Roseateles amylovorans: one gene and its partner. The protein of the gene in region 1 interacts with the protein of each later gene in a pairwise test. Links are inferred from orthologs where the notes say so. Each region holds a gene or a part of one and is shown on either strand. Other genes may lie near its edges.

Region 1 (3,259 bases):
GGCCGAGCGCCGCCGCCAGCTGGTGCAGTTGCTCGCCGAGATCGAGAAGCGGGTCAATGAAGAGAATGCGCGCCCGCGCAAGCGCTATGTCAGCCCCGCGACCCGGGAAGTGGTCTATGCGCAGTATTACGACGCGCTGCGCCGGCGCATCGAATCGCGTGGCACCCGCGACTTCCCCACCTACCAAGGTCGCAAGCTCTACGGCGAGCTGACGATGAACATCCATGTCGACATGCGCGGCCGGGTGGTGGAAACCGACATCGTGCAGAGCTCCGGCAACAAGGTGCTGGACCGCCGTGCAATCGCCATCGTCCAGGCCAGTGCGCCGTTCGGCAACTTCACCCAGGCGATGCGCAAGGGCGCGGAAGTGCTGGTCATCACCTCGCGATTCCGCTTCACCCGCGAGGACGGCCTCGAGACCACACTGAGCGCGCAACCGTCCTGACGCGCGGCCCCGCGCCGCCGTCGCCCTGTCATCTGGAGGCAGCACGAGACCATGACCGCCGCGAATCCGTCCCCCATCGACCTGTATGTGGTCGCTGGCAATCCGGTCGGCCACAGCCGATCGCCCGAAATCCACGCCGCCTTCGCCAAGCAGACCGGCCAGTCGCTCCACTATGACCGGCTGCTCTGCCCGCTGGACGGCTTCGAGGCCTCGCTGCGCGCCTTTGTGGCCGGCGGCGGTCGCGGCTGCAACATCACCGTACCGTTCAAGTTCGAGGCTTTCCGCCTCGCCGCCCGTCACACGCCGCGCGCGTTGCTGGCCGGCGCGGTCAACACCATGCGCTTCGACGAAGGCGCCTGGCTGGGTGACAACACCGACGGCGCCGGCCTGGTGGCCGACATCGAACGCAATGCCAACCGCCCGCTGCGAGACCGGCGGGTGCTGCTGATCGGCGCCGGTGGCGCATCGGCCGGGGTGCTGGGCAGCCTGATCGTCGGTCGCCCGGCGGAGGTGCGAGTCGTCAATCGCAGCGCGGACAAGGCCATCGCCCTGATCGACACCCATCGCGACTGGGCCGCCCAGCACGGCGTGCGGCTGTCCGCCGCCGGATTGGACGAGGTGGGTGACGCCCATGATGTGGTGATCAATGGCACCAGCGCGTCGCTCAGCGGCGCGGGCGTGCCACTGCCCCCGCGCGACGCCCCGGTGCTGGCGCGCGGCGGGATCGCGGTCGACATGATGTACGGCCCCGCCGCGGCGGCTTTTCTGGACTGGGCACGCGCTCAGGCCGGCGACGGCGGCGAGATGCGCGACGGGCTGGGCATGCTGGTCGAGCAGGCGGCGGAAGCCTTCTTCCTGTGGCGCGGGGTGCGCCCCGACAGCGCCCGGGTGCTGGCCAACCTGCGGGCGGGCCGAGAGGCCGATGCATGAGACAGGCTCTGCGTCTGGTGCTGATGCTGGTCGTCAGCGTGGTCTGTCTGCAGATCTTCTTTGCGGCGCGCATCGCGCTGATGGGGGCCCTGCCGCCGCAGTCCACCAGTTTCCAGCGCAGCGAGGCGATGCGCCTGCTGCGCGAGAAGGGCGAGATCCTGTGGGCGCAGCATTGGGTCGATGACGACCAGATCAGCGTGCACCTCAAGCGCGCGGTGATCGCCAGTGAAGACGCCAGCTTCAACGAGCACAACGGCGTCGATTGGGATGCGCTGGAAAAGGCCTGGGAGCGCAATCAGAAGGAGCAGGAGCGGGTCGAGAAACGCATCCTGCGACTGGCGCAAGGCGAAAAACGCGCCGCACGGCCGGCGCAGGTCGCCTCGACCAAGCCGCCGCCGGTCGCCAAGATCGTCGGCGGATCCACCATCACCCAGCAACTGGCCAAGAACCTGTTTCTCAGCTCGGAACGCACCATGGTCCGCAAGGCCCAGGAGTTCGTGCTGACCTTCATGCTGGAAGCGCTGCTGGACAAGCGCCGGATCCTGGAGATCTATCTCAACAACGTCGAGTGGGGCGAAGGCATCTTCGGCGCCCAGGCGTCGGCCCGGCACTACTTCCGGGTGGACGCCTCGCGGCTCAGCCCCAATCAGGCCGCGCGCCTGGCGGTGATGCTGCCGGCGCCCAAGCGCTTCGAGAAACTCCCCCGCTCCGCCTACGTGAATGGCAGAGCGGGCACCATCGAGGCCCGCATGGGCGGGGTGGAGTTGCCATGAATTCCGAACTGAGCACCGAGATCGCCGCCACTGCGGCCCGGCTGATCGTCGAAGAAGGGCTGGAATACGGACCGGCCAAGCACCGCGCGCTCAAGGTGCTGGGTCTGCCCGGCCGCACCCAGCTGCCCGGCAATGACGAATTGGAAGACCAGGTCCGCGAATACCTCGCGATCTTCTGCGCCGACACCCAACCGGCGGAATTGCAGGCCTTGCGCGAACTGGCGGCCACCTGGATGGAGCGGCTGGCGGAGTTCCGCCCCCATCTGACCGGCGCGGTCTGGCGAGGCACGGCCACGCGGCTGTCCAACATTCACCTGCAGTTGTATTGCGATGACAGCAAATCCGCGGAGATTGCGCTGCTCAACCAACAAGTGGATTACGACGTGAGCCAAGCCCGCAATGCGCGCGGCGAGACGGTCGACCAACTGCTGATCGACGCGGTGTGCAAGCCGCTGAACGAGCGGGTCACCGTGGCGCTGACCATCCTGGACTACGACGACCAACGCGGTGCTCTCAAACCGGACGCCCGCGGACGCACCGAGCGCGGCGATCTGGCCGCGCTGCGTCAATTGATGAAGGAAGCCTGATGCAACGCAGACAACTGCTCACCCTGGCAGCGGCGGGCGGCGTCGCCGCCGCTGGAGGCGCCTATCTGTCACTCCGCCACCATGGCGATGGAACTGCGGAGAGGGCCGGTGGCGGCGCCGCCCAGTTGCCGCCGCTGGATCAGTTGTCCGCTGAAGCGCAGCTGTTCTGGCGCGCCAGTTTCGATGCGCTGGATCAGCAGCCCTATCCTGCGGCCGCCCTCCGGGGCCGCCCGCTGCTGCTCAATTTCTGGGCGACTTGGTGCGCCCCCTGCATCAAGGAATTGCCGGAGATCAATCAGTTTCACGACGAGTTCAGTGCCAAAGGCTGGCAAGTACTCGGTTTGGCGGTGGACGCGCCGACGCCGGTCAAGGGCTTCCTGGCCAAGCTGCCGCTGAAGTTCCCGGTGGCCCTGGCTGGTTTGACGGGCACCGACCTGTCCAAGCAGCTCGGCAATCAGAAGGGCGGACTTCCCTTTACCGTCGCCTTCAATGCGCAAGGCGAACCGATCTGGCGAAAACTGGGC
Region 2 (3,311 bases), 560 kb from region 1 along the record:
TGGCGGTGATCAGCTTCCATTCGCTGGAAGACCGCATCGTCAAGAACTTCATCGCCTCGCACAGCAAGGACGAGGTCGATCGCCGCGCCCCCTTCGCCGCGCCCAAGCCGTTGCCGCTGCTGGCGCTGGGCCGGGTCAAGCCGTCGATCGGCGAGGTCCGTGCCAATCCGCGCTCACGCTCCGCCATCCTGCGGGTGGCCGAACGCACCGAGGCGCCGCTGCCTCCCGCTCAGCCGGAGCCCTCGGGCAAGCAGCGGCGTGGGGAGCGAGGAGGGCGCCGCCGATGAGCCGCATCAACCTGATCCTGCTCATCGCGGTGCTGGCATCAGGCATCTATATGGTGCGCAGCGCCTATGACGCGCGCCGCCTGTTCACCGAGCTCGACCGCTCCCAGACCGAAGCCCGTCGTCTGGAGGCCGACTACCAACGCCTGCTGGCCGATCGCCAGGCGCAGGCGACCAACCTGCGTGTGGAGCAGGTGGCCCGTGAACGGCTGAAGATGCGCCCGATCTCGCCGGCCATCACCTTCACCGCCGACGCATCCGCCCTGGCCGCCAGCGCGGTGCGCTCGACCGCGTCCAGCACGACCGCCCCGGCCACCGGAGCCGCCCGATGATCGGTCGCAAGCGCTCCCACAATGCCTCGCGCAGCGTCAGCTATTCGAGCAGCCCGCTGCTGGCCTCGAAGACCCCGCCGTGGCGGTCGCGCTTTCTCGTCGCCCTGGTCGGCCTGGCCTTCGCCGGCCTGCTCGGGCGCGCCGCCTACATCCAGTTGATTGGCGAAGACTTCTTCCAGCGCCAGGGCGAGGCCCGCTACGCCCACAAGATGGAGCTGCCGGCCAGCCGCGGCAAGATCAGCGACCGCAGCGGTCAGGTGCTGGCTGCGAGCGTCGCCGTGCCCTCGATCTGGGCCTTTCCCAAAGAAGTCGATGCCGACCCGGTGAAGCGTCGCCAACTGGCCAAGCTGCTGGACATGTCGCCCAGCGAGCTCGACAAGCGGCTCGACCCCGCCAACCGGTTCGTCTTCCTGCGCCGTCAGGCGGACGATCAGACGGCGGCCAAGATCAAGGAACTCAATCTCAAGGGCGTGTTCCAGGATCGCGAATACAAGCGCCAGTACCCCGAGGGTGAATCCGCCGCGCACATCGTCGGTTTCACCAACATCGAAGAGCAAGGCCAGGAAGGCATCGAGCTGGCTTTCCAGAAGGAGCTGCAGGGCCGCGACGGCAGCCGCTCGGTGGTGCGCGACCGCCTGGGCCGGGTGGTGGAAGACATGGGCGAGCGGGTGCCCGCGGCGAACGGCCGCGACATCGAGCTCTCGATCGATGCCAAGGTGCAGTTCTTCGCCTACCAACGCGTGCGCGACGCTGTGGCTGAAAACAAGGCCAAGGCCGGCTCGGTGGTGGTGCTGGATGTGCACACCGGCGAAGTCCTGGCCCTGGCCAACTTCCCCAGCTATGACCCGGGCCATCGCAAGAACCTGTCCGGCGAGCAACTGCGCAACCGCGCCCTGACCGATGTGTTCGAGCCGGGCTCGACCATGAAGCCCTTCACCACCGGGCTGGCGCTGGAAACCGGCCGGGTGAAGCCGGACACGCTGTTGAGCACCGGCCCGCGCAGCGTGGTGATCTCCGGCTGGTCACCCACCGATGCCCATCCGCACGGCGACCTGACGGTCACCCAGGTGATCCAGAAGTCCAGCAACATTGGTGCCGCCCGCCTGGCGCTGATGATGCAGCCGCGCGAGATGCATGAGATGTTCACCGCGATCGGCCTGGGTCAGCGCCCGCAGATCAATTTCCCCGGCGCGGTGACCGGCAAGCTGCGTCCCTACAAGAGTTGGCGCCCGATCGAACAGGCGACGATGAGCTATGGCTACGGCCTCTCGGCCTCGTTGCTGCAACTGGCGCGCGCCTACACCGTGTTTGCGCGTGACGGCGACATCATCCCGATCACGATGACCAAGCGCGGTCCCGACGAGCCGGTGGCCGGCATCAAGGTCTTCTCGCCGAAGACCGCCGCCGAGATCCGAGAGATGTTGCAGATGGCGGCCGGCCCCGGCGGCACCGCGCCGCAGGCCATGGTGCCGGGCTACAGCGTGGGCGGAAAGTCCGGCACCGCGCACAAGCAGGAAGGCAAGGGCTACGCCAGCAACAAGTACCGCTCCTGGTTCGTGGGCATCGCGCCGATTTCCAAGCCGCGCATCATCGTCGCGGTGATGGTGGACGAACCGAAGAACGGCCAGTACTTCGGCGGCGCCGTGGCCGGCCCGGTCTTCAGCCAGGTGGTGGCACAGACGCTGCGGCTGCTGGGCGAAGCGCCCGATCTGGAGGTCAAGCCTCAGATCGTGGCGTCCCAGAAGCTCCAGGCCGTGGACGAGAGTTTTTAAGCGGGCAACGATCATGTTGATGCACCTGAAATCCCCCGAAGCCGCCGCCCGCTGGCTGCAGGAATGGACACCGAGCGGTCTGCTGCGCACCGACAGCCGTGCCGTGGGCCCCGGCGATGCCTTCATCGCCTGGCCCGGCTATGCCAAGGACGCGCGCCAGTTCGTGGCGGGCGCCCTGGCAGCCGGTGCGGCGACCTGCCTGGTCGAGGACCAAGGCGTGGCCGCCTTCGGCTTCGTCGATGCCCGCATCGCCGCCTTGCCCGACCTCAAGGCCCGCTGCGGCCAGATTGCCGCAGCGTTCTACGGCCACCCGAGCGCCCGTCTGGACGTGCTCGCCGTCACTGGCACCAACGGCAAGACCTCCAGCGCCTGGTGGATCGCCCAGGCGCTGACGCTGCTGGGCGCGCGCTGCGGTGTGATCGGGACCCTGGGGGTCGGTCAGCCGCCGGTCCCCGGCGCGCCGGCGGGCGCCACCCCGTCCATTGAGGCCACCGGCCTGACCACGCCCGATCCGGTCCGTCTGCAGGAGGCCTTCAAGCGCATGGCCGATGACGGCTACGCGGCCTGCGCCATTGAAGCCTCGTCCATCGGGGTGGAAGAACACCGCCTGACCGGCACGCGGATCAAGGTCGCGCTGTTCACGAATTTCACCCAGGACCATCTGGACTATCACGGCGACATGGCCGCCTACTGGGCCGCCAAGCGCAAGCTGTTCGCCTGGGAAGGGCTGCAGGCGGCGGTGCTCAATGTCGACGACGAGAAGGGCGCTGCGCTGGCCGCCGAGCTGGCCGCATCAGGTGGTGCGCTGGACCTCTGGACCTACGGCCTGAATCGCACCGACGCCCGCCTGTGGGCCGAGGACCTGCGCCATGACGCCCAGGGCCTGGCGTTCACGCTGCGCGAGGGCGCGCAGGCGGTGGCGG

What was found.
Region 2: the proteins of N4261_RS22520 (region 1) and N4261_RS20215 interact in binary tests that used the Escherichia coli proteins (3 or more experiments, as listed by UniProt). The link is inferred for Roseateles amylovorans from one-to-one orthologs.

What each region holds. Positions count from the first base shown.
Region 1 is NZ_CP104562.2:5,430,981-5,434,239, forward strand. What follows is about bases 312-3,259. They hold N4261_RS22520 (transglycosylase domain-containing protein), read left to right. Parts: upstream 312-1,371; coding sequence 1,372-2,148; downstream 2,149-3,259. Other genes in these bases: N4261_RS22510 (energy transducer TonB), read left to right, coding at 312-445; aroE (shikimate dehydrogenase), read left to right, coding at 497-1,375; N4261_RS22525 (hypothetical protein), read left to right, coding at 2,145-2,735; N4261_RS22530 (TlpA family protein disulfide reductase), read left to right, coding at 2,735-3,259. Outside these bases: more of N4261_RS22510, read left to right, coding at 1-311. UniProt on the Escherichia coli protein: Peptidoglycan polymerase that catalyzes glycan chain elongation from lipid-linked precursors. May play a role in peptidoglycan assembly during cell division in collaboration with other cell division proteins.
Region 2 is NZ_CP104562.2:4,871,971-4,875,281, reverse strand. Bases 1-3,000 are described here. They hold N4261_RS20215 (peptidoglycan D,D-transpeptidase FtsI family protein), read left to right. Parts: upstream 1-612; coding sequence 613-2,388; downstream 2,389-3,000. Other genes in these bases: N4261_RS20210 (UDP-N-acetylmuramoyl-L-alanyl-D-glutamate--2,6-diaminopimelate ligase), read left to right, coding at 2,402-3,000; ftsL (cell division protein FtsL), read left to right, coding at 284-616; rsmH (16S rRNA (cytosine(1402)-N(4))-methyltransferase RsmH), read left to right, coding at 1-287. In the rest of the region: more of N4261_RS20210, read left to right, coding at 3,001-3,311. UniProt on the Escherichia coli protein: Essential cell division protein that catalyzes cross-linking of the peptidoglycan cell wall at the division septum. Required for localization of FtsN.